Linked DNA regions of Rubrivivax gelatinosus IL144. The main gene of each other region encodes a partner of the protein of the gene in region 5 in a complex. Links are inferred from orthologs where the notes say so. Each region holds a gene or a part of one and is shown on either strand. Other genes may lie near its edges.

What was found.
Region 1: RGE_RS10370 (region 5) and sdhD share a complex: the UniProt entries of both Escherichia coli proteins name them as parts of the enzyme complex. The link is inferred for Rubrivivax gelatinosus IL144 from one-to-one orthologs.
Region 2: RGE_RS10370 (region 5) and sdhC share a complex: the UniProt entries of both Escherichia coli proteins name them as parts of the enzyme complex. The link is inferred for Rubrivivax gelatinosus IL144 from one-to-one orthologs.
Region 3: RGE_RS10370 (region 5) and RGE_RS06010 share a complex: the UniProt entries of both Escherichia coli proteins name them as parts of the enzyme complex. The link is inferred for Rubrivivax gelatinosus IL144 from one-to-one orthologs.
Region 4: RGE_RS10370 (region 5) and sdhA share a complex: the UniProt entries of both Escherichia coli proteins name them as parts of the enzyme complex. The link is inferred for Rubrivivax gelatinosus IL144 from one-to-one orthologs.

Annotation. Positions count from the first base shown.
Region 1 is NC_017075.1:1,275,140-1,277,861, reverse strand. It holds sdhD (succinate dehydrogenase, hydrophobic membrane anchor protein), read right to left. Parts: upstream 1,682-2,722; coding sequence 1,319-1,681; downstream 1-1,318. Other genes in the region: RGE_RS05990 (GntR family transcriptional regulator), read right to left, coding at 2,211-2,722; sdhC (succinate dehydrogenase, cytochrome b556 subunit), read right to left, coding at 1,693-2,115; sdhA (succinate dehydrogenase flavoprotein subunit), read right to left, coding at 1-1,316. UniProt on the Escherichia coli protein: Membrane-anchoring subunit of succinate dehydrogenase (SDH).
Region 2 is NC_017075.1:1,271,006-1,277,457, reverse strand. The notes cover bases 1-2,939. They hold sdhC (succinate dehydrogenase, cytochrome b556 subunit), read right to left. Parts: upstream 1,712-2,939; coding sequence 1,289-1,711; downstream 1-1,288. Other genes in these bases: RGE_RS05985 (malate dehydrogenase), read left to right, coding at 2,650-2,939; RGE_RS05990 (GntR family transcriptional regulator), read right to left, coding at 1,807-2,553; sdhD (succinate dehydrogenase, hydrophobic membrane anchor protein), read right to left, coding at 915-1,277; sdhA (succinate dehydrogenase flavoprotein subunit), read right to left, coding at 1-912. Outside these bases: more of RGE_RS05985, read left to right, coding at 2,940-3,636; RGE_RS05980 (HpcH/HpaI aldolase/citrate lyase family protein), read left to right, coding at 3,735-4,748; acnB (bifunctional aconitate hydratase 2/2-methylisocitrate dehydratase), read left to right, coding at 4,861-6,452. UniProt on the Escherichia coli protein: Membrane-anchoring subunit of succinate dehydrogenase (SDH).
Region 3 is NC_017075.1:1,277,494-1,283,720, forward strand. Bases 1-2,714 are described here. They hold RGE_RS06010 (succinate dehydrogenase iron-sulfur subunit), read left to right. Parts: upstream 1-862; coding sequence 863-1,567; downstream 1,568-2,714. Other genes in these bases: sdhA (succinate dehydrogenase flavoprotein subunit), read left to right, coding at 1-846; RGE_RS06015 (FAD assembly factor SdhE), read left to right, coding at 1,591-1,872; gltA (citrate synthase), read left to right, coding at 1,892-2,714. Also shown: more of gltA, read left to right, coding at 2,715-3,202; RGE_RS06025 (HDOD domain-containing protein), read left to right, coding at 3,213-4,112; sucD (succinate--CoA ligase subunit alpha), read right to left, coding at 4,167-5,060; sucC (ADP-forming succinate--CoA ligase subunit beta), read right to left, coding at 5,079-6,227. UniProt on the Escherichia coli protein: Two distinct, membrane-bound, FAD-containing enzymes are responsible for the catalysis of fumarate and succinate interconversion; the fumarate reductase is used in anaerobic growth, and the succinate dehydrogenase is used in aerobic growth.
Region 4 is NC_017075.1:1,276,041-1,278,942, reverse strand. It holds sdhA (succinate dehydrogenase flavoprotein subunit), read right to left. Parts: upstream 2,398-2,902; coding sequence 604-2,397; downstream 1-603. Other genes in the region: sdhC (succinate dehydrogenase, cytochrome b556 subunit), read right to left, coding at 2,774-2,902; sdhD (succinate dehydrogenase, hydrophobic membrane anchor protein), read right to left, coding at 2,400-2,762; RGE_RS06010 (succinate dehydrogenase iron-sulfur subunit), read right to left, coding at 1-587. UniProt on the Escherichia coli protein: Two distinct, membrane-bound, FAD-containing enzymes are responsible for the catalysis of fumarate and succinate interconversion; the fumarate reductase is used in anaerobic growth, and the succinate dehydrogenase is used in aerobic growth.
Region 5 is NC_017075.1:2,223,262-2,229,700, reverse strand. Bases 3,514-6,439 are described here. They hold RGE_RS10370 (hypothetical protein), read left to right. Parts: upstream 3,514-4,741; coding sequence 4,742-5,137; downstream 5,138-6,439. Other genes in these bases: RGE_RS10360 (pyruvate carboxylase), read left to right, coding at 5,564-6,439; frdD (fumarate reductase subunit FrdD), read left to right, coding at 5,134-5,490; RGE_RS10375 (succinate dehydrogenase/fumarate reductase iron-sulfur subunit), read left to right, coding at 3,966-4,745; frdA (fumarate reductase (quinol) flavoprotein subunit), read left to right, coding at 3,514-3,960. In the rest of the region: RGE_RS10400 (class I SAM-dependent methyltransferase), read left to right, coding at 1-380; RGE_RS10395 (methyltransferase family protein), read left to right, coding at 377-838; RGE_RS10390 (L,D-transpeptidase), read right to left, coding at 840-1,430; RGE_RS10385 (response regulator), read right to left, coding at 1,546-1,980; more of frdA, read left to right, coding at 2,191-3,513. UniProt on the Escherichia coli protein: Two distinct, membrane-bound, FAD-containing enzymes are responsible for the catalysis of fumarate and succinate interconversion; fumarate reductase is used in anaerobic growth, and succinate dehydrogenase is used in aerobic growth.

The DNA.
Region 1 (2,722 bases), 950 kb from region 5 along the record:
GCGGCGTCGGCCGGCAGATCCTTGTGGTTGCGGCTCGCCAGCGCGCTGGCGACGATGTGGTTGCCGGCGGCGCGGCCGAAGACCAGCAGGTCCAGCAGCGAGTTCGTGCCCAGGCGGTTGGCGCCGTGCACGCTGACGCAGGAGCACTCGCCCACCGCGTAGAAGCCGTTGACCACCGCGTTGGGCGTGCCGTCCTTGGGCACCACGACCTGGCCGTGGATGTTGGTCGGGATGCCACCCATCTGGTAGTGGATGGTCGGCACCACGGGGATCGGTTCCTTCGTGATGTCGACGTTGGCGAAGTTGTGGCCGATCTCGTAGACCGAGGGCAGGCGCTTGAGGATGGTCTCGCCGCCCAGGTGGGTCATGTCGAGGTTGATGTAGTCCTTGTTTGGACCGCAGCCCCGGCCTTCCTTGATCTCCTGGTCCATGCAGCGCGAGACGAAGTCGCGCGGCGCGAGGTCCTTCAGCGTCGGCGCGTAGCGCTCCATGAAACGCTCGCCGTTGGCGTTGCGCAGGATCGCGCCTTCACCGCGGCAGCCTTCGGTCAGCAGCACGCCGGCGTTGTGCACGCCGGTCGGGTGGAACTGCCAGAACTCCATGTCCTGCAGCGGCACACCCGCGCGCGCGGCCATGCCCAGGCCGTCGCCGGTGTTGATGAAGGCGTTGGTGCTCGCCGCGTAGATGCGGCCGGCACCGCCGGTCGCGAACAGCGTGCACTTGGCCTGCAGCACGTGCACCTCGCCGGTCTCCATCTCCAGCGCGGTGACGCCGAGCACGTCGCCTTCGCTGTCGCGGATCAGGTCCAGCGCCATCCACTCGACGAAGAAGTTGGTGCGCGCCTTGACGTTCTGCTGGTACAGCGTGTGCAGCATCGCGTGGCCGGTGCGGTCGGCCGCGGCGCAGGCGCGCTGCACCGGCTTCTCGCCGTAGTTCGCGGTGTGGCCGCCGAACGGACGCTGGTAGATCGTGCCGTCCGGGTTGCGGTCGAACGGCATGCCGAAGTGCTCGAGCTCGTAGACGACCTTCGGCGCCTCGCGGCACATGAACTCGATCGCGTCCTGGTCGCCGAGCCAGTCGGAGCCCTTGACGGTGTCGTAGAAGTGGAAGTGCCAGTTGTCCTCGGACATGTTGCCGAGGCTGGCGCCGATGCCGCCCTGGGCCGCGACGGTGTGCGAACGCGTCGGGAAGACCTTGGACAGGACGGCGACGTTGAGGCCCGCGCGGGCCAGTTGCAGCGAGGCGCGCATGCCGGAACCGCCGGCACCGACGATGACGACGTCGAACTTGCGCTTGGGAAGATGGGCGAGGGCCATCGTCAGAGTCTCCAGAGCACTTGCACGGCCCAGCCGGCGCAGCCGACGAGCCAGACGATGGACAGCACCTGCAGGGTCAGCCTGACGGCTGCGGGCTTGACGTAATCCATCCAGATGTCGCGGATGCCGATCCAGGCATGCCACGCGAGCGACACGATGACGACGAAGGTCAGCACCTTCATCCATTGCGCCGAGAAGATGCCGGCCCAGCGGTCGTAGCCGAGCGGGCCCGGCGCGAGCAGCTGAACCAGCAGCACGAAGGTGAAGACGGCGATCACCGCGGCGGTGATGCGCTGCGCGAGCCAGTCGCGCGCACCGTAGTGAGCGCCGACGACGAGGCGCTCGGGACCGTAGTTCTTGGACATGGGAGAGGACCTCAGTACAGGCCGAACAGCTTGGCGCCCAGCAGCGCGGTGAGCGGCAGGCTCAGCGCGAGCGTCACGATGGCCGAGGAACGGCCCTTCTCCTTGGAGTAGGCGTGCGAGACGTCCATCCAGAGGTAGCGGATGCCGGCGATGAGGTGGTGCAGATAGGCCCAGATCAAGGCCAGCACGACCAGCTTGACCAGGAAGGCGGGAACGAACCAGACACCGGCGACGAAGGCCGAGGTGAAGGTGTCGAACGAGATCTCGGAAGTGAGGCTGTTGTCGAACAGCCAGATGACGAAGGGCAGCAACAAGAACATCAGCGCACCGCTGATGCGGTGCAGGATCGACACGAAACCGGCGAGAGGCAGCCGGTAGCTGGCGAGCTGCGTGATGTGGATGTTGCGATAGACCGGGCGTTGGGTACTTGCCATGGGGGTTGTCCTGTTCGTTCGCACCGGCGTCGCTGCTTTGCGGCAACGCAAAGAGTCTAATTCCAGCGCGGCAGGCTTACACGGAACTGGGCGGTTCAGGAAAGCTCGTTGCGGTAGTGGTGGGAAGACGTGTTGTAAAGCCCGCGCCGCAGTTCGACGGGCCGGTCTCCATAGGTGAACGACAAACGCTCGACCGACAGCAGCGGAGCGCCCAGGGGCACCGCCAGCGCCTCGGCCTCCTCCTCTGCCGCGCCGACGGCGCGGATCTTCTCTTCGGCCCGGATCATCCGGACCCCGAACTCGGTTTCGAACAGACGGTACATCGGCCCGCGCCAGCCTTGCAGGCGTTCGATGCTCAATCCCTTGAACGGCGTGCCGGGCAGCCAGATGTCGTCGAGCACGACCGGGCGGCCATCGGCCAGCAGCAGGCGGCGAAGCTGGACCGCGGTTTCGCCGGATTTGAGCTCCAGCGAACGCGCGACGTCCAGCGGCGCGCGCATGCGGCGGCAGTCCAGCAGCCGGCGCTGCAGGCTGCCGGCGCCGCCGTCGTCGGGGCGCAGGCGCAGGAAGCGGTACTGCACGCGCTCCTCGGCATGCGTGGCGACGA
Region 2 (6,452 bases), 950 kb from region 5 along the record:
CCGGCCTTCCTTGATCTCCTGGTCCATGCAGCGCGAGACGAAGTCGCGCGGCGCGAGGTCCTTCAGCGTCGGCGCGTAGCGCTCCATGAAACGCTCGCCGTTGGCGTTGCGCAGGATCGCGCCTTCACCGCGGCAGCCTTCGGTCAGCAGCACGCCGGCGTTGTGCACGCCGGTCGGGTGGAACTGCCAGAACTCCATGTCCTGCAGCGGCACACCCGCGCGCGCGGCCATGCCCAGGCCGTCGCCGGTGTTGATGAAGGCGTTGGTGCTCGCCGCGTAGATGCGGCCGGCACCGCCGGTCGCGAACAGCGTGCACTTGGCCTGCAGCACGTGCACCTCGCCGGTCTCCATCTCCAGCGCGGTGACGCCGAGCACGTCGCCTTCGCTGTCGCGGATCAGGTCCAGCGCCATCCACTCGACGAAGAAGTTGGTGCGCGCCTTGACGTTCTGCTGGTACAGCGTGTGCAGCATCGCGTGGCCGGTGCGGTCGGCCGCGGCGCAGGCGCGCTGCACCGGCTTCTCGCCGTAGTTCGCGGTGTGGCCGCCGAACGGACGCTGGTAGATCGTGCCGTCCGGGTTGCGGTCGAACGGCATGCCGAAGTGCTCGAGCTCGTAGACGACCTTCGGCGCCTCGCGGCACATGAACTCGATCGCGTCCTGGTCGCCGAGCCAGTCGGAGCCCTTGACGGTGTCGTAGAAGTGGAAGTGCCAGTTGTCCTCGGACATGTTGCCGAGGCTGGCGCCGATGCCGCCCTGGGCCGCGACGGTGTGCGAACGCGTCGGGAAGACCTTGGACAGGACGGCGACGTTGAGGCCCGCGCGGGCCAGTTGCAGCGAGGCGCGCATGCCGGAACCGCCGGCACCGACGATGACGACGTCGAACTTGCGCTTGGGAAGATGGGCGAGGGCCATCGTCAGAGTCTCCAGAGCACTTGCACGGCCCAGCCGGCGCAGCCGACGAGCCAGACGATGGACAGCACCTGCAGGGTCAGCCTGACGGCTGCGGGCTTGACGTAATCCATCCAGATGTCGCGGATGCCGATCCAGGCATGCCACGCGAGCGACACGATGACGACGAAGGTCAGCACCTTCATCCATTGCGCCGAGAAGATGCCGGCCCAGCGGTCGTAGCCGAGCGGGCCCGGCGCGAGCAGCTGAACCAGCAGCACGAAGGTGAAGACGGCGATCACCGCGGCGGTGATGCGCTGCGCGAGCCAGTCGCGCGCACCGTAGTGAGCGCCGACGACGAGGCGCTCGGGACCGTAGTTCTTGGACATGGGAGAGGACCTCAGTACAGGCCGAACAGCTTGGCGCCCAGCAGCGCGGTGAGCGGCAGGCTCAGCGCGAGCGTCACGATGGCCGAGGAACGGCCCTTCTCCTTGGAGTAGGCGTGCGAGACGTCCATCCAGAGGTAGCGGATGCCGGCGATGAGGTGGTGCAGATAGGCCCAGATCAAGGCCAGCACGACCAGCTTGACCAGGAAGGCGGGAACGAACCAGACACCGGCGACGAAGGCCGAGGTGAAGGTGTCGAACGAGATCTCGGAAGTGAGGCTGTTGTCGAACAGCCAGATGACGAAGGGCAGCAACAAGAACATCAGCGCACCGCTGATGCGGTGCAGGATCGACACGAAACCGGCGAGAGGCAGCCGGTAGCTGGCGAGCTGCGTGATGTGGATGTTGCGATAGACCGGGCGTTGGGTACTTGCCATGGGGGTTGTCCTGTTCGTTCGCACCGGCGTCGCTGCTTTGCGGCAACGCAAAGAGTCTAATTCCAGCGCGGCAGGCTTACACGGAACTGGGCGGTTCAGGAAAGCTCGTTGCGGTAGTGGTGGGAAGACGTGTTGTAAAGCCCGCGCCGCAGTTCGACGGGCCGGTCTCCATAGGTGAACGACAAACGCTCGACCGACAGCAGCGGAGCGCCCAGGGGCACCGCCAGCGCCTCGGCCTCCTCCTCTGCCGCGCCGACGGCGCGGATCTTCTCTTCGGCCCGGATCATCCGGACCCCGAACTCGGTTTCGAACAGACGGTACATCGGCCCGCGCCAGCCTTGCAGGCGTTCGATGCTCAATCCCTTGAACGGCGTGCCGGGCAGCCAGATGTCGTCGAGCACGACCGGGCGGCCATCGGCCAGCAGCAGGCGGCGAAGCTGGACCGCGGTTTCGCCGGATTTGAGCTCCAGCGAACGCGCGACGTCCAGCGGCGCGCGCATGCGGCGGCAGTCCAGCAGCCGGCGCTGCAGGCTGCCGGCGCCGCCGTCGTCGGGGCGCAGGCGCAGGAAGCGGTACTGCACGCGCTCCTCGGCATGCGTGGCGACGAAAGTGCCCTTGCCCTGGCGGCGGATCAGCAGGTTCTCGGTGGCCAGCTCGTCGATGGCCTTGCGCACCGTGCCCTGGCTGACTTTGAATCGTGCCGCCAGCTCCATCTCGCTGGGGATGGCGTCGCCGGGCTTCCACTCGCCCGTCTCGAGGCTGCGCACGAGCAGACCCTTGATCTGCTGGTACAACGGGCTGAAGGACGGAGTGGGTTCGGCGACCGGGGCGGCGTCGGGCATGGCTCGATTGTCTTACATAAGACATAAGAGTGGTGTCAGCGCCGTCGCTAAAATGTCCAACGCCTCGACCAACACCCCATCCTGAGGAGCCTCCCCATGAGCAAGAAGCCCGTTCGCGTGGCCGTTACCGGCGCCGCCGGCCAGATCGGTTACGCCCTGCTGTTCCGTATCGCCTCGGGCGAGATGCTGGGCAAGGACCAGCCCGTCATCCTCCAGCTCCTCGAACTGCCGATCGAGAAGGCCCAGGAAGCGCTGCGCGGCGTGATGATGGAACTCGAGGACTGCGCCTTCCCGCTGCTGGCCGGCATGGAAGCCCATTCCGACCCGATGACCGCCTTCAAGGACACCGACTACGCGCTGCTCGTCGGCGCCCGTCCGCGTGGCCCCGGCATGGAGCGCGCCGACCTGCTGGCCGCCAACGCCCAGATCTTCACCGCCCAGGGCAAGGCGCTGAACGCCGTCGCCTCGCGCGACGTCAAGGTGCTGGTTGTCGGCAACCCAGCCAACACCAACGCCTACATCGCGATGAAGAGCGCGCCGGACCTCAAGCCCGGCAACTTCACCGCCATGCTGCGCCTGGACCACAACCGCGCCGCCAGCCAGATCGCCGCCAAGACCGGCAAGCCGGTGTCGGCCATCAAGAAACTGGCCGTCTGGGGCAACCACAGCCCGACGATGTACGCCGACTACCGCTTCGCGACCATCGACGGCGCCTCGGTCAAGGAAACGATCAACGACCAGGTCTGGAACCAGGACGTGTTCCTGCCGACCGTCGGCAAGCGCGGCGCGGCGATCATCGCCGCACGCGGCGTGTCCTCCGCCGCTTCGGCCGCCAACGCCGCGATCGACCACATGCGCGACTGGGCCCTGGGCACCAATGGCGAATGGGTGACGATGGGCGTGCCCAGCAACGGCGAATACGGCATCCCCAAGGACGTCATGTTCGGCTTCCCGGTCACCTGCGCCAACGGCGAATACAAGATCGTCGAAGGCCTGCCGATCGACGAGTTCTCGCAAGCCTGCATCGACAAGACGCTGGCCGAACTGATCGGCGAGCGCGACGGCGTCCAGCACCTGCTCTGACGCATCGGGCGGGCGCTTGCGCGGAACGCGCCGCGCCCCCAACAATCGACGGCGCCCGGCAACGGGCGCCGTTTTCGTTTCCACGACTGGAAGACGCGATGACCGAGCTTGTCCACCCCCGCCAGGCGCTGTTCGACCCCGACGAACTCGTCGCCCCCGCCCTGCCGGTCTGCGACCACTACAGCGGCGTCGAGGCGCGCATGAGGAAGAGCCTGGCGCTGCAGGCCGAACTCGGCCCGATCTTCGACGTCACGCTCGACGGCGAGGACGGCGCGCCGGTCGGCGGCGAACTCGAGCACGCCGAGCTGATGGCCGAGCTGGTCGCCGGGCCGGACAACCGCTACGGCCGCGTCGGCATCCGGCTGCAGGCCATCGACCACCCGCGTTTCGAGCAGGTGGCCGAGCTCGTCGTCGGCCGCGTCGGCGCTCGACTGGCCTATCTGATGATCCCCAAGCCGCGCGGCCTGGCCGACTTCGAACGCGCCGCCGCCGTCGTCGACGAGGCCGCCCGCCGCCACGGCCTGGCGCGCACGATCCCGCTGCACGCGATGGTCGAGACCCACGGTGCGCTGCGCGAGGTGCAGGCCCTGGCCGCGCACCCGCGCGTCGAGTCGCTGTCCTTCGGGCTGATGGACTTCGTCTCGGCGCACCGCGGCGCGATCCCGCAGAGCGCGATGGGCGTCGAGGGCCAGTTCGAGCACCCGCTGGTGCTGCGCGCCAAGCTCGAGATCGCCGCCGCCTGCCACGGCTGGGGCAAGGTGCCCTCGCACTGCGTCGTCACCGAGTTCAAGGACGAGAAGGCGATCGCCGCGGCCGCCGAGAAGGCCGCGCGCCGGCTGGGCTACACGCGCATGTGGAGCATCCACCCGTCGCAGATCCGGCCCATCGTCGACGCCTTCGCGCCGACCACCGCCGAGGTCGACCAGGCGATCGAGATCGTGTTCGCCGCCCAGGCCGCCGGCTGGGCGCCGATCCGCCACCGCGACACGCTGCACGACCGCGCCAGCTACCGCTACTTCTGGCAGGTGCTGGAGCGTGCCCACCAGACTTCCGCCCGCGACGGCGCGCAGCTGCCCGCCGAGGTGCGCCGCGCCTTCTTCGCCGACGCCTGAACCGTGCCGTCGATCACCCCGAGCCTCACCTCAAGTCTTATATAAGACATAAAATACAGGAGGCGAGGCCGGGGGCCCGCCCCGAAACCCGCCCTGCCGCAGGAGAACGCCCGTGCTGACCGCCTATCGCCAACATGCCGCCGAACGCGCCGCGCTCGGCATCCCGCCGCTGCCGCTGGACGCCGCGCAGACCGCCGCGCTGATCGAGCTGATCCAGAACCCGCCCGCCGGCGAGGAAGCCTTCCTGCTGGACCTGCTGACGCACCGCGTACCGCCGGGCGTCGACGACGCCGCCAAGGTCAAGGCCTCGTTCCTGGCCGCCGTCGCGCACGGCGACCTGAAGGTCGGCCTCGTGTCCAAGGCCAAGGCCACCGAGCTGCTGGGCACGATGGTCGGCGGCTACAACGTGCATCCGCTGATCGAACTGCTGGACGACGCCGAGGTCGCCGACGTCGCCGCCGCGGGCCTGAAGAAGACCCTGCTGATGTTCGACTACTTTCACGACGTCGCCGAGAAGGCGCGCGCCGGCAACGCCCGGGCCAAGGAAGTCATCCAGTCCTGGGCCGACGCGGAGTGGTTCACCACCCGCCCCGAGGTGCCGAAGTCGATCACCGTCACCGTCTTCAAGGTGCCCGGCGAGACCAACACCGACGACCTGTCGCCAGCGCCCGACGCCTGGAGCCGCCCGGACATCCCGCTGCACTACCTGGCGATGCTGAAGAACACGCGCCCGGATGCGGCCTTCAAGCCCGAGGAAGACGGCAAGCGCGGCCCGATGGCCTTCATCGACGCGCTCAAGGCCAAGGGCCACCTCGTGGCCTACGTCGGCGACGTCGTCGGCACCGGCTCGTCGCGCAAGAGCGCGACCAACAGCGTCATCTGGGCCACCGGCCAGGACATCCCGTTCGTGCCGAACAAGCGTTTCGGCGGCGTCACGCTGGGCGGCAAGATCGCGCCGATCTTCTTCAACACGCAGGAAGACTCTGGCAGCCTGCCGATCGAGGTCGACGTCTCCAAGCTGGAGATGGGCGACGTCATCGAGGTCCTGCCCTATGACGGTAAGCTGCTGAAGAACGGCGAGACCGTCGCCGAGTTCCAGCTCAAGAGCGAAGTCCTGCTCGACGAGGTGCGTGCCGGCGGCCGCATCAACCTGATCATCGGCCGCTCGCTGACCGCCAAGGCGCGCGAGTTCCTGGGCCTGAGCGCCTCCACCACCTTCCGCCTGCCGGTCGCGCCGAAGGACAGCGGCCGCGGCTTCACGCTGGCGCAGAAGATGGTCGGCCGCGCCTGCGGCCTGCCCGAAGGCCAGGGCATCCGCCCGGGCACCTACTGCGAGCCGCGCATGACCACCGTCGGCAGCCAGGACACCACCGGCCCGATGACGCGCGACGAGCTGAAGGACCTGGCCTGTCTGGGCTTCAGCGCCGACCTCGTGATGCAGAGCTTCTGCCACACCGCCGCCTACCCGAAGGCGGTCGACGTGAAGATGCACCGCGAGCTGCCGCAGTTCATCTCCAGCCGCGGCGGCGTCGCGCTTCGCCCGGGTGACGGCGTCATCCACAGCTGGCTCAACCGCCTGCTGCTGCCCGACACCGTCGGCACCGGCGGCGACAGTCACACGCGTTTCCCGATCGGCATCTCGTTCCCGGCGGGTTCGGGCCTGGTCGCCTTCGGCGCCGCCACCGGCGTGATGCCGCTGGACAT
Region 3 (6,227 bases), 950 kb from region 5 along the record:
ATGACCCACCTGGGCGGCGAGACCATCCTCAAGCGCCTGCCCTCGGTCTACGAGATCGGCCACAACTTCGCCAACGTCGACATCACGAAGGAACCGATCCCCGTGGTGCCGACCATCCACTACCAGATGGGTGGCATCCCGACCAACATCCACGGCCAGGTCGTGGTGCCCAAGGACGGCACGCCCAACGCGGTGGTCAACGGCTTCTACGCGGTGGGCGAGTGCTCCTGCGTCAGCGTGCACGGCGCCAACCGCCTGGGCACGAACTCGCTGCTGGACCTGCTGGTCTTCGGCCGCGCCGCCGGCAACCACATCGTCGCCAGCGCGCTGGCGAGCCGCAACCACAAGGATCTGCCGGCCGACGCCGCCGACCGCTCGCTCGAGCGCCTGGCGCGCCTGGAGGCCTCGACCTCGGGCGAGTACGCCCAGGACGTCGCCAACGACATCCGCAAGTCGATGCAGCAGCACGCCGGCGTGTTCCGCACGCAGGCCGTGATGGACGAAGGCGTGGTGCAGATCGCCGCGATCGCCGAACGCGTCAAGCACATCGGCCTGAAGGACAAGAGCAAGGTGTTCAACACCGCGCGCATCGAGGCGCTGGAGGTGGACAACCTGATCGAGGCCGCGCAGGCGACGATCGTCTCGGCCGCCGCCCGCCACGAGAGCCGCGGCGCGCACACCGTCAACGACTACGGCGACACCCCGCAACACCCGAACGGCCGCAACGACGAGGAGTGGCTCAAGCACACGCTGTGGTTCAGCGAAGGCAACCGGCTCGACTACAAGCCGGTGAACCTCAAGCCGCTGAGCGTCGACAGCGTTCCGCCCAAGGTCCGTTCGTTCTAAGGCACAGGTTTCTCCCATGACGCTCCGTACGTTCCAGATCTACCGCTACGACCCGGACAAGGACGCCAAGCCCTACATGCAGACGCTGCAGGTGGAGCTCGACGGCAGCGAACGCATGCTGCTGGACGCGCTGCTCAAGCTGAAGGCGGTCGACCCGTCGCTCAGCTTCCGCCGCAGCTGCCGCGAAGGCGTGTGCGGGTCCGACGCGATGAACATCAACGGCAAGAACGGCCTCGCGTGCCTGACCAACATGCGCACGCTGCCGGGCACCGTCGTGCTGCGCCCGCTGCCGGGCCTGCCCGTGATCCGCGACCTGATCGTGGACATGACGAACTTCTTCAAGCAGTACCACTCGATCAAGCCGTACCTGATCAACGACGAGCGCCCGCCCGAGACCGAGCGGCTGCAGTCGCCCGAGGAGCGCGAGGAGCTCAACGGCCTGTACGAGTGCATCCTGTGCGCCAGCTGCTCGACGGCCTGCCCGAGCTTCTGGTGGAACCCGGACAAGTTCGTCGGCCCGGCCGGCCTGCTGCAGGCCTACCGCTTCATCGCCGACAGCCGCGACCAGGCGACGAGCGAGCGCCTCGACAACCTCGAGGACCCGTATCGCCTGTACCGCTGCCACACGATCATGAACTGCGTCGACGTCTGCCCGAAGGGGCTGAACCCGACGAAGGCGATTGCCAAGATCAAAGAAATGATGGTTCGCCGCGCCATCTGAGACAAGAAAAGCGACTACGGCTCATGGACGAACGTCTGGACCCTACCGATCTCGGCCGGCTGCGCTGGCGCTGCCGCCGAGGCCTGCTGGAAAACGACCTCTTCGTCGAACGTTTCTTCCGTGATCACGAGGCGACGATCACGAAGCGGCAGGCCCAGGGGCTGATGGCCCTGATGGACCTGCCGGACAACGATCTGCTTGACCTGCTGCTCGGCCGTCGAGAGCTGCAGGGCGAGCTGGATCGCCCTGAAGTGCACGAGGTGCTGGCGCAGATGCGTCGGCCCACCCTCCCTGCTTCCGCCTGAGCTCAAGAAAGGCCTCGACATGACCCCCTCCGGCGTGAAAGCCACCCTGTCGTTCTCGGACGGCAGCCCGAGCATGGATCTGCCCATCTACAAGGGCAGCATCGGCCCGGATGTCATCGACATCCGCAAGCTCTACGGCCAGACCGGCAAGTTCACCTATGACCCGGGCTTCCTCAGCACGGCGTCTTGCCAGTCGACGATCACCTACATCGACGGTGACAAGGGGGAGCTGCTGTACCGCGGCTATCCGATCGAGCAGCTCGCGACGCAGTGCGACTTCCTGGACACCTGCTACCTGCTGCTCTACGGCGAGCTGCCGAACGCGCAGCAGCAGCAGGACTTCCACAAGCTCGTGTCCGAGCACACGATGGTGCACGAGCAGATGCAGTTCTTCCTGCGCGGCTTCCGTCGTGACGCCCACCCGATGGCGGTCATGACCGGCCTGGTCGGGGCGCTGTCGGCCTTCTATCACGACAGCACCGACATCAACGATCCGCGCCACCGCGAGATCGCGGCGATCCGCCTGATCGCCAAGATGCCGACGCTGGTCGCGATGGCCTACAAGTACGGCGAGGGCCAGCCCTACGTCTACCCGCGCAACAAGCTCTCGTACGCCGGGAACTTCATGCGCATGATGTTCGCGACCCCGTGCGAGGACTACGAGCCCAACGAGGTGCTGGTGCGCGCGATGGACCGCATCTTCATCCTCCACGCCGACCACGAGCAGAACGCCTCGACCTCGACGGTGCGCCTGTGCGGCAGCTCGGGCACCAACCCGTTCGCGGCCATCGCCGCCGGCGTGGCCTGCCTGTGGGGCCCGGCGCACGGCGGCGCCAACGAGGCCGCGCTGAACATGCTGGAGGACATCCAGCGCAACGGCGGCGTCGAGAAGATCGGCGAGTTCATCAAGCAGGTGAAGGACAAGAACTCCTCCGTCAAGCTGATGGGCTTCGGCCACCGGGTCTACAAGAACTACGACCCGCGCGCCAAGCTGATGCGTGAGACCTGCCACGAGGTGCTGGGCGCGCTGGGCCTGGAGAACGACCCGCTGTTCAAGCTGGCGATGTCGCTCGAGAAGATCGCGCTGGAAGACGAGTACTTCGTCGCCCGCAAGCTCTACCCGAACGTCGACTTCTACTCGGGCATAGTGCAGCGCGCGATCGGCATCCCGGTGTCGCTGTTCACCGCCATCTTCGCGCTGGCGCGCACGGTGGGCTGGATCGCCCAGCTCAACGAGATGATCGGCGACCCCGAGTACAAGATCGGCCGTCCGCGCCAGCTCTTCGTCGGCTCGCAGCGCCGCGACGTGCCGCCGCTCGACAAGCGCTGACCCGCAGACGATGAGCTGGCTGGCGCGGCTGTTCGCGCCGCGGCGCCGCGAGGCGCCGCGAGCGGCGGATCTGCCTTCAGCGCCGGCCGCTCCGTCGGCTTCCACGCCGCCGGCTCCGGCGGCGTTTTCCATTCCGCTGGCCTGCTGGCTGCTTGCGGCCGACGCGCCGTCCGGTGCCGGGCCGTCGGCGGACGAGGCCGCCGCGCTCGCGCGCATCGACGCCGTGCTCGCGCAGCCCGGTTTGCCCGAGGACCTGCTGCCGCGTGCCGCGGCGCTGGTGCCTCAGTTGCTGGCGATGCTGCGCCAGGGCGACGAACTGCCGGTCGCGGCGATGGCCCAGCGTGTGGCCCGCGACGCGGTGCTGAGCGCCGAGGTGCTCAAGCTCGCCGGCAGCGCCTACTACCGTGGCCGCGGCGAGGCGTCCGATCTGCAGCAGTCGATCTCGCTGATCGGCGTGCAGGGCCTGCACACCGTCATCGCGCGCGTCGTGCTCAAGCCGATCTACGACCAGGCGCCCGGGCCCTGGAGCCGCGCCGCCGGCGCGCGCTTGTGGACCCACGCCGAGGCGCTGGCCGCCGAATGCGCGCTGCGTGCCGAGGCGGTGCCGGTGTTCGACGCCTACCTCACCGGCCTGCTGCACGACAGCGGCTGGACCGCGACGCTGAACCTGCTCGACCGCTCCGGCGTCGAGTTCGCCGCGCCGAGCGAGGCCTTCGCGACCGCGCTCGAACGCCGCGCCTACCGGCTTTTCGGCCGCGCCGCGAGGCGCTGGGCGATCACGCCGTCCTTCGCCGAACTGGGCGCCGACACGCTGCGCCACCCGCTGGGCACCAGCCCGCATCCGCTGGCCGTGGTGCTGCGCGAGGCGATGCCGGCCGCGCTCGAACGCGTGCGCGCCGAGGCGGGCTGAAAACGGCGAGGCCCGGACTCGCCGGGCCTCGTGCTGGAGCGTGGAGGGCGCCGCTCAGATCAGCTTCTGCAGCAGCCGCCCCATCTCGGACGGGTTGCGCGTGATCGTGAAGCCGCACTCCTCCATGATCGCCAGCTTGGCGTCCGCCGTGTCGGCGCCGCCGGAGATCAGCGCGCCGGCGTGACCCATGCGCTTGCCCGCCGGCGCGGTGACGCCGGCGATGAAGCCGACCACCGGCTTCTTCATGTGCTCCTTGCACCAGCGCGCCGCGTCGGCTTCGTCGGGGCCGCCGATCTCGCCGATCATGATCACCGCGTCGGTGTCCGGGTCCTCGTTGAACAGCCGCATCACGTCGATGTGCTTGAGCCCGTTGATCGGGTCGCCGCCGATGCCCACCGCGCTGCTCTGGCCGATGCCCAGTTCGGAGAGCTGCGCCACGGCTTCATAGGTCAGCGTGCCCGAGCGGCTGACGACACCGATGCGGCCCTTCTTGTGGATGTGGCCCGGCATGATGCCGATCTTGATCTCCTCGGGCGTGATCGTGCCCGGGCAGTTCGGCCCCAGCAGCAGCGTCTTCTTGCCGCCGGCGGCCTCCTTGGCCTTCATCTTGTTGCGCACTTCCAGCATGTCCTTGATGGGGATGCCTTCGGTGATGCAGATCGCCAGGTCCAGCTCGGCTTCGACGGCTTCCCAGATGGCGGCCGCGGCCCCGGCCGGCGGCACGTAGATGACGCTGACGGTGGCACCGGTCTGCGCCGCCGCTTCCTTGACGCTGGCGTAGATCGGGATGCCCTCGAAGTCCTCGCCGGCCTTCTTCGGGTTCACGCCGGCGACGAAGCAGTTCTGGCCGTTGGCGTAGTCGCGGCACATGCGGGTGTGGAACTGGCCCGTCTTGCCGGTGATGCCCTGCGTGATGACGCGGGTGTCCTTGTTGATCAGGATGCTCATGCGGGTGCTCTCGGCGAGTTACTTGACGGCGGCGACGATGGCGGTGGCCGCTTCGGCCATCGTGTCGGCGCTGATGATCGGCAGGCCGCTGTCGGCCAGCATCTTCTTGCCCAGGTCCTCGTTGGTGCCCTTCATGCGCACCACCAGCGGCACCTGCAGGTTCACCGCCTTGCACGCGGCGATGACGCCTTCGGCGATGGTGTCGCACTTCATGATGCCGCCGAAGATGTTGACGAGGATGCCTTTCACCTCGGGGTTCTTCAGCATGATCTTGAAGGCCTCGGTGACCTTCTCGGCGCTCGCGCCGCCGCCGACGTCGAGGAAGTTCGCCGGCTCGCCGCCGAAGAGCTTGATGGTGTCCATCGTCGCCATCGCCAGCCCTGCGCCGTTGACCAGGCAGCCGATGTTGCCGTCCAGGCTGATGTAGCTGAGGTCGAACTTGCTGGCCTCGACCTCGGCCGGGTCCTCTTCGTCGAGGTCGCGCCAGGCGACGATCTCGGGGTGGCGGAACAGCGCGTTGGCGTCGAAGTTGAACTTCGCGTCCAGCGCCTTGATGCCGCCGTGGCCTTCGAGGATCAGCGGGTTGATCTCGGCGAGGCTGGCGTCGCTGGCCATGTAGCAGGCGTAGAGCTTCTGGAACACGTCCACCGCCTGCGCCTGGCTGGCCTCGGGCACGCCGATGCCCACCGCCAGCTCACGCGCCTGGGCTTCGGTCAGGCCGACCAGCGGGTCGACGAAGACCTTGAGGATCTTCTCCGGCGTGGCGTGCGCCACTTCCTCGATGTCCATGCCGCCTTCGGAGGACGCCATCAGCGCCACCTTCTGCGTCGCGCGGTCGGTGAGCGCGGCGACGTAGTACTCCTTCTGGATGTCGGCGCCTTCTTCGATCAGCAGCCGGCGCACCTTCTGGCCTTCGGGGCCGGTCTGGTGGGTGACGAGCTGCATGCCGAGGATCTGCGAAGCGAGCGTCTCGACTTCGGCGATCGAACGCGCGAGCTTGACGCCGCCGCCCTTGCCGCGGCCGCCGGCGTGGATCTGGGCTTTGACCACCCACACCGAGCCGCCGAGCTTCTGCGCCGCCTCCAGCGCCTCCTGCACCGTGAACGCCGCATAGCCTCGCGGCACGGGTACTCCGTGCGCGCGCAGCAGTTCCTTGGCCTGGTATTC
Region 4 (2,902 bases), 950 kb from region 5 along the record:
GGGTCCTCGAGGTTGTCGAGGCGCTCGCTCGTCGCCTGGTCGCGGCTGTCGGCGATGAAGCGGTAGGCCTGCAGCAGGCCGGCCGGGCCGACGAACTTGTCCGGGTTCCACCAGAAGCTCGGGCAGGCCGTCGAGCAGCTGGCGCACAGGATGCACTCGTACAGGCCGTTGAGCTCCTCGCGCTCCTCGGGCGACTGCAGCCGCTCGGTCTCGGGCGGGCGCTCGTCGTTGATCAGGTACGGCTTGATCGAGTGGTACTGCTTGAAGAAGTTCGTCATGTCCACGATCAGGTCGCGGATCACGGGCAGGCCCGGCAGCGGGCGCAGCACGACGGTGCCCGGCAGCGTGCGCATGTTGGTCAGGCACGCGAGGCCGTTCTTGCCGTTGATGTTCATCGCGTCGGACCCGCACACGCCTTCGCGGCAGCTGCGGCGGAAGCTGAGCGACGGGTCGACCGCCTTCAGCTTGAGCAGCGCGTCCAGCAGCATGCGTTCGCTGCCGTCGAGCTCCACCTGCAGCGTCTGCATGTAGGGCTTGGCGTCCTTGTCCGGGTCGTAGCGGTAGATCTGGAACGTACGGAGCGTCATGGGAGAAACCTGTGCCTTAGAACGAACGGACCTTGGGCGGAACGCTGTCGACGCTCAGCGGCTTGAGGTTCACCGGCTTGTAGTCGAGCCGGTTGCCTTCGCTGAACCACAGCGTGTGCTTGAGCCACTCCTCGTCGTTGCGGCCGTTCGGGTGTTGCGGGGTGTCGCCGTAGTCGTTGACGGTGTGCGCGCCGCGGCTCTCGTGGCGGGCGGCGGCCGAGACGATCGTCGCCTGCGCGGCCTCGATCAGGTTGTCCACCTCCAGCGCCTCGATGCGCGCGGTGTTGAACACCTTGCTCTTGTCCTTCAGGCCGATGTGCTTGACGCGTTCGGCGATCGCGGCGATCTGCACCACGCCTTCGTCCATCACGGCCTGCGTGCGGAACACGCCGGCGTGCTGCTGCATCGACTTGCGGATGTCGTTGGCGACGTCCTGGGCGTACTCGCCCGAGGTCGAGGCCTCCAGGCGCGCCAGGCGCTCGAGCGAGCGGTCGGCGGCGTCGGCCGGCAGATCCTTGTGGTTGCGGCTCGCCAGCGCGCTGGCGACGATGTGGTTGCCGGCGGCGCGGCCGAAGACCAGCAGGTCCAGCAGCGAGTTCGTGCCCAGGCGGTTGGCGCCGTGCACGCTGACGCAGGAGCACTCGCCCACCGCGTAGAAGCCGTTGACCACCGCGTTGGGCGTGCCGTCCTTGGGCACCACGACCTGGCCGTGGATGTTGGTCGGGATGCCACCCATCTGGTAGTGGATGGTCGGCACCACGGGGATCGGTTCCTTCGTGATGTCGACGTTGGCGAAGTTGTGGCCGATCTCGTAGACCGAGGGCAGGCGCTTGAGGATGGTCTCGCCGCCCAGGTGGGTCATGTCGAGGTTGATGTAGTCCTTGTTTGGACCGCAGCCCCGGCCTTCCTTGATCTCCTGGTCCATGCAGCGCGAGACGAAGTCGCGCGGCGCGAGGTCCTTCAGCGTCGGCGCGTAGCGCTCCATGAAACGCTCGCCGTTGGCGTTGCGCAGGATCGCGCCTTCACCGCGGCAGCCTTCGGTCAGCAGCACGCCGGCGTTGTGCACGCCGGTCGGGTGGAACTGCCAGAACTCCATGTCCTGCAGCGGCACACCCGCGCGCGCGGCCATGCCCAGGCCGTCGCCGGTGTTGATGAAGGCGTTGGTGCTCGCCGCGTAGATGCGGCCGGCACCGCCGGTCGCGAACAGCGTGCACTTGGCCTGCAGCACGTGCACCTCGCCGGTCTCCATCTCCAGCGCGGTGACGCCGAGCACGTCGCCTTCGCTGTCGCGGATCAGGTCCAGCGCCATCCACTCGACGAAGAAGTTGGTGCGCGCCTTGACGTTCTGCTGGTACAGCGTGTGCAGCATCGCGTGGCCGGTGCGGTCGGCCGCGGCGCAGGCGCGCTGCACCGGCTTCTCGCCGTAGTTCGCGGTGTGGCCGCCGAACGGACGCTGGTAGATCGTGCCGTCCGGGTTGCGGTCGAACGGCATGCCGAAGTGCTCGAGCTCGTAGACGACCTTCGGCGCCTCGCGGCACATGAACTCGATCGCGTCCTGGTCGCCGAGCCAGTCGGAGCCCTTGACGGTGTCGTAGAAGTGGAAGTGCCAGTTGTCCTCGGACATGTTGCCGAGGCTGGCGCCGATGCCGCCCTGGGCCGCGACGGTGTGCGAACGCGTCGGGAAGACCTTGGACAGGACGGCGACGTTGAGGCCCGCGCGGGCCAGTTGCAGCGAGGCGCGCATGCCGGAACCGCCGGCACCGACGATGACGACGTCGAACTTGCGCTTGGGAAGATGGGCGAGGGCCATCGTCAGAGTCTCCAGAGCACTTGCACGGCCCAGCCGGCGCAGCCGACGAGCCAGACGATGGACAGCACCTGCAGGGTCAGCCTGACGGCTGCGGGCTTGACGTAATCCATCCAGATGTCGCGGATGCCGATCCAGGCATGCCACGCGAGCGACACGATGACGACGAAGGTCAGCACCTTCATCCATTGCGCCGAGAAGATGCCGGCCCAGCGGTCGTAGCCGAGCGGGCCCGGCGCGAGCAGCTGAACCAGCAGCACGAAGGTGAAGACGGCGATCACCGCGGCGGTGATGCGCTGCGCGAGCCAGTCGCGCGCACCGTAGTGAGCGCCGACGACGAGGCGCTCGGGACCGTAGTTCTTGGACATGGGAGAGGACCTCAGTACAGGCCGAACAGCTTGGCGCCCAGCAGCGCGGTGAGCGGCAGGCTCAGCGCGAGCGTCACGATGGCCGAGGAACGGCCCTTCTCCTTGGAGTAGGCGTGCGAGACGTCCATCCAGAGGTAGCG
Region 5 (6,439 bases):
TGGCCGAAGCCGCACGCGTGCTCGTGCCCGGCGGCCTGCTCTATGTCTCCGAGCCGGTCTACGACGGGGGCCTGAACGACATCGTGCGCCTGTACAACGACGAGGGCACGGTGCGCGCGGCGGCGCAGGCGGCGCTGGACGCGGCGCTGGCGAACGGCCCCTGGACCGAGATCGTGCGCCACCGCTTCGCGCAGCCGGTGCGCTTCGCCGACTTCGCCGAGTTCCAGCGGCGCATGATGCAGTCGAGCTTCGCCACCTACACGCTGAACGACGCGCTCGTCGAGCGTGTGCGTGCGGCCTTCATGCCGCACTGCGGCGCGGACGGCGCGGCCTTCGAACGCCCGCTGCTGGTCCGGCTGCTGCGCCGCGAGGCGGCGTGAGCGACGCCTCCGGGCGCCGCGCCGGCGCGTGGCTGGTCGCGCTGCAGTTCCTGCTGCTGGCCGCACTGGCCGGCTCGGCGCTCCCGCACTGGAACCGTGCCGCCGTCCCGGCGCTGGCGATCGCACTGGCGACGCTGGCCCTCGCCGTCGGCCTGGCCGCGGTGAAGGCCAACCGGCCCGGCAACTTCAACATCCACCCTGAACCGCGCGCCGGCGGCCGCCTCGTCGAACACGGCATCTACGCCTGGATCCGGCATCCGATGTACAGCGCGCTGCTGCTGCTCGCGCTGGCGGCGATCGCCGTCGCGCCGACGCTGCCGACGCTGGTCTCGGCCGCGGCGCTGGCCGCGGTGCTGTGGGCCAAGTCCTCGCTGGAAGAGCGCTGGATGTCCGAGCGGCACCCCGGTTACGCCGCCTACCGTGCACGCACGAAGCGTTTCGTGCCCGGGCTGCTGTGAGTCAGCCCGGATCGGCGAACAGCGTGCGCCAGTCGCGCGTCTCGGGCAGCACGTAGACCACCGAGTGGCCGCGGCCGAGCTGCGCCAGCACCACCTTCTCGAAGAAGCCCGGCTCGACGACGACGCAGCCGGCCGAGATGCGGTTGTCCGCGGGCGTCGGCGACGCCAGGCGCTGCGGCCGCCGTTCGGACGCCGGTGCCGGGCGCAGGCGGTGGATGGCGAAGGCCGTGTCGTAATCGACCCACACCACCGTCTCGCCGCGCAGGTTGCGGCCGGGTTCGGCCTCGAAACGCCCGGCCGGCGTCGTGCGTTCGCCCGGCGGCAGATGCGCGGCACGTTCGCCGACACCGGGCACGGAATCGTCGCCACGCGCCAGCCCGAGCAGCACCGGCGCCTCGGCGACGAGCCGGCCCTCGGCATCGAAGACGCTGAGCTTGGCCGCGCCCTTGTCGACCACGGCCCAGGGCCGGCCGCCGGCGTCCTGCGTCGCACGCACGTGCCCCACCAGCGCCTCGGCTGCCGATCGCGGCGTCTCGGCGGCAGCCGCCGCGCCCATCACCAGCGCGCAGGCCCATGCCGCCACTGCCTTCATCGGGTGCTCCGTCCCGGCCCGCGGGAGTGGAGCCGACGCCCACGATGCTAGGCAGCGGCCGGACGGCCGAAACGGGCAACAGGCGGGCGAAGCGGGCGCTGTTCGCGCCCCGGGATCAGCGGTTTCCGGCCTGCTGGCGCTTGGCCAGCAGCGCGCGGCGCACGCAGTCCTCGATGGTGCGCACCTCGACCGGCTTCACCAGGTACTCGAAGGCGCCCAGGCTCATCGCCTTCAGCACGTCCATCGTCAGCGTGTCGGCGGTGAGGATGGTGATGCGCAGCCGCCGCTCGGCGATCTCCTCGCTGAGCCGGCGCACGACCTCCAGCCCGGAGATGTCGGGCAGGTGCATGTCCAGCAGCACGAAGTCGGGCCGGCATTCCTGCACCATGCGCACGCCGTCGAGGCCGGTCGCCGCACGCATCAGCCGGATGCCCGGATGGCGTGCGAGGATGCCCTCGACGACGGCGTAGTTCATCTCCACGTCCTCGATGTAGAGAACGGTTCCCTGGAGCTCTTCCAGCGGGGGGGCGGCAGGTGGGATCGAGGGCATGCGAAAAAACGCGACGGGAAACCGCTCCGACGCGCAGCGGGCAAGCATAGTGCTTGTAGCCGACCCTGCAACGCCCGAGGCGGGGTGACGTGGTCGGCTATGCACCGACCATGTGCGGAAACCGGGGGTACGCGAAAGCCAATCCCGGTATAAGGGCGACCGGCGCGCGGGCCGCGTTCTGCGGCGCGGGCGGAGGATATCGGAGTTTGGATGGAAACAATCGACAGCGACATCGTGATCGTCGGCGGCGGCGGAGCCGGCCTGCGCGCGGCGATCGCCGCCCAGGAGGCGGATCCGAAACTCAAGGTCGCCCTGGTGTCCAAGGTGGTGCCGATGCGCAGCCACACGGTGGCCGCCGAAGGCGGCTCGGCCGGCGTCATCCGTGACGACGACTCGCTGGACAACCATTTCGACGACACCGTCTCCGGCGGCGACTGGCTCTGCGACCAGGACGTCGTGCGCTTCTTCGTCGAGCGCTGCACCGAGGAGATGGTCCGCCTGGAGCACTGGGGATGCCCCTGGAGCCGCAAGGACGACGGCAGCATCAACGTGCGCTTCTTCGGCGGCATGAAGGTGCAGCGCACGTGGTTCGCCGCCGACAAGACCGGCTTCCACATGTTGCACACGCTGTTCCAGACCTCGCTGAAGTACCCGGGAATCCAGCGTTTCGACGAGTTCTTCGTCGCCGAGCTGCTGGTCGAGGACGGCCGCGTGCAAGGCGTGCTGGCGATCGAGATCGCCACCGGCAAGTTCTTCCTGCTGCGCGCCAAGGCCGTGATCCTGGCCACCGGCGGCGCCGGGCGCGTCTACAGCCAGAACACCAACGCCGGCATCGTCACCGGCGACGGCATGGGCCTGGCCTACCGCCACGGCGTCGCGCTGCGCGACATGGAGTTCGTGCAGTACCACCCGACCGCCCTGCCCGGCAGCGGCATCCTGATCACCGAAGGCTGCCGCGGCGAAGGCGCGATCCTGACCAACAAGGACGGCCACCGCTACCTGCAGGACTACGGACTCGGGCCGCTGGACCCGTGGCCGCGCCCGAAGGCGATGGAGCTGGGGCCGCGCGACCGCCTGTCGCAGGCCTTCTGGCACGAGGAACGCAAGGGCAACACGCTGACGACTCGCCACGGCAGCGCCGTCAACCTCGACCTGCGCCACCTCGGCGCGAAGAAGATCCACGAGCGCCTGCCGCTGATCACCGAGGTCGCCAAGACCTTCGCCGGCATCGACCCGGTGCACGACCCGATCCCGGTGCGCCCGGCGGTGCACTACACGATGGGCGGCATCGCCACCAACGGCCGCACCGAGACCTCGCTGCCCGGCCTCTACGCCGCCGGCGAGTGCTCCAGCGTCGGCATCCACGGCGCCAACCGGCTGGGCTCGAACTCGCTGTCGGAGATCGTCGTCTTCGGCCGCGTCGCCGGCGAAGCGGCGGCGCAGTACGTGCGCTCGGCCGGCGCGACGTCTGCGGCGTCGCTGGAGCGCCAGGCCCAGGCCGCGGTCACGCGCCTGGAGGCGCTGCACCAGCACGAGCGCGGCGAACGTGTCGCCGTGCTGCGCGAGGCGCTGGGCGAGTGCATGGAGAAGAACGTCGGCATCTACCGCGAGGAGTCCGGCCTGGCCGAAGCCTGCTCGACGCTGGCCGAGCTGCGCGCGCGCTGGCGTGCCGGCGTCAAGCTCGACGACCGCAGCCGCGCCTTCAACACCGAGTGGCTGTCGGCGATCGAGCTCGGCTCGATGCTCGAAGTGGCCGAGGCGATGGCGCACTCGGCGCGCGAGCGCAAGGAGTCGCGCGGCGCCCACCAGCGCCTGGACGGCTACACCGAACGCGACGACGAACGTTTCCTCGTGCACACGCTGGCCGAACGCCGCGGCGACGAGGCTCCGGCGATCTCGCACCGCCCCGTCGTCATCACCACCTCGGCGCCGCGCGCACGCAGCTACGGCGGCGCCGGCACCAAGGCCATCCTGACCTGAGCCCCATGACGGACACGACCCCGACGCCCGCGACCGGGCGCACGATCGAGATCGAATGCCTGCGCTTCAATCCCGAAACGGACAGCGCACCGCGCTTCCAGAGCTGGCAGGTGCCGTTCGACGACGACACCTCGGTGCTGCAGGGCCTGCAGTACATCAAGGACCACTTCGACGGCAGCCTGACCTTCCGCTGGTCCTGCCGCATGGCGATCTGCGGCAGCTGCGGCAAGATGATCAACGGCGTGCCGCAGCTGTCCTGCCACGCCTTCCTGCGCGACTACTGGCCGAACAAGGTGCGTGTCGAGCCGCTGGCCAACTTCGCCATCGTGCGCGATCTGGTCGTCGACCAGAACGAGTTTCTCGACAAGCTGGAGTCGGTCAAGCCCTGGATCCAGCCCTGCGAGAACCGCAGCGTCGCCGACGGCCCGAGCCGGCAGACGCCGGCGCAGCTGGACCAGTACTACCAGTTCTCGCAGTGCATCAACTGCCTGCTGTGTTACGCCGCCTGCCCGCAGGTGGGGCTCAAGCCCGAGTTCATCGGCCCGGCCGCGCTGGCGCTGATGCACCGCTACAACGCCGACTCGCGCGACCGCGGCTGGGAGGCGCGTGCCGACGTCGCCAACGCCGAGGAAGGTGTCTGGGGCTGCACGCTGGTGGGCTACTGCTCCGAGGTCTGCCCCAAGGGCGTGGACCCGGCGCACGCGATCAACCAGAACAAGGTGAACAGCACGATGGACTACTTCGGCGTGCGCAAGCTGCTCGCGCCCAAGGGAGGCGCGCGATGAGCCGCTACAAGCCGACGCTGAAGACCTACCAGCGCCCGATGGCCGGCTGGTGGACGAAGAACCCGTTCTACGTGCTCTACATGATCCGCGAAGGCAGCGCGGTGCTGCTCGCGGCCTACGCGCTGGTGCTGCTCGTCGGCCTGGCGCGGCTGGCGCAGGGCGAGGCCGAGTACGAGGCCTGGCGCGCGGCGCTGGCCTCGCCGCTGGCGATCGTCTTCCATCTCGTCGCCGCGGCGCTGGTGGCTTATCACAGCTTCACCTGGTTCGGCGTCATGCCGAAGACCGCGCCCAAGCTGCCCTTCCCGCCGCGGCTGGTGACGGTCGGCGGCTGGATCGCCGCGCTCGTCGTCTCGATCGGCCTCGTCGCCGTCGTCGCGGGGGTGACGCGATGAAACGTTCGCACGAACCGATCTTCTGGTCGCTCTTCGGCGCCGGCGGCATGCTGTCGGCGCTGATCGGCCCGGCGCTGATCCTGATCACCGGCGTGCTGGCGCCGCTGGCCATCGTGCTGTCGCCCGACGCGCTGAGCTACGCCCACGTGCACGCCTTCGTGCTGCACCCGCTGGGCAAGCTGGCGGTGCTGGCGGTGATCGCGCTGTTCCTGTTCCACGGCTGCCACCGCATGCTGCACAGCCTGCACGATCTCGGCGTGCACGCCGGGCACGGCGCGGCGGTGTTCTTCTACGGCTTCGCCACCGTGGGCAGCCTGGTCTGCGCGGCGCTGCTGTTCGCGATCGGCTTCTGACCTGCCTTCAGGCGCGCCGGCGGACGGGCGGCGGCGCGCCAGGACTTCGTCGACCGCCCGCGCGGGAGCCTCGATGGAGTTTCGTCCGATCCGGTCCATCCTGATCGCCAACCGGTCCGAGATCGCGATCCGCGTGATGCGCGCGGCCAGCGAGATGCGCATGCGCACGGTGGCGATCTATTCGCAGCAGGACCGCCAGGCGCTGCACCGCTTCAAGGCCGACGAGAGCTATCTCGTCGGCGAAGGCAAGAAGCCGCTGGAGGCCTACCTCGACGGCGACGACATCCTGCGCATCGCGCGCCGCGCCGGCGTCGACGCCATCCACCCCGGCTACGGCTTCCTGTCGGAGAACCCCGAGTTCGCCGAACGCGTGATCGCCGCCGGCCTGCGCTGGATCGGGCCTTCGCCCGAGGTGATGCGCGTGCTGGGCAACAAGGTCGCCGCGCGCCACGCCGCGGTGGCCGCCGGCGTGCCGGTGATGCCGGCGACGCCGCCGCTGCCGCGCGAGGTCGACGAATGCCGCCGCCTGGCCGAGCAGATCGGCTTCCCGGTGATGCTGAAGGCCAGCTGGGGCGGCGGTGGCCGCGGCATGCGCGTCGTCGAAAGCGCGGCCGAGCTGCCGGCGGCGCTGGAGTCGGCGCGGCGCGAGGCGCTGGCCGCCTTCGGCAACGACGAGGTCTATTTCGAGAAGCTGATCCGCCGCGCGCGCCACGTCGAGGTCCAGATCCTCGGCGACCGGCACGGCAACCTGGTGCACCTGCACGAGCGCGACTGCACCGTGCAGCGCCGCAACCAGAAGGTCGTCGAGCGCGCCCCGGCGCCCTATCTCGACGGCGCGGCTCGCGCCGAGCTCTGCGACAGCGCGCTGCGGCTGATGCGTTCGGTCGGCTACACGCACGCCGGCACGGTCGAGTTCCTGATGGACGCCGACACCGGCCGCTGCTGGTTC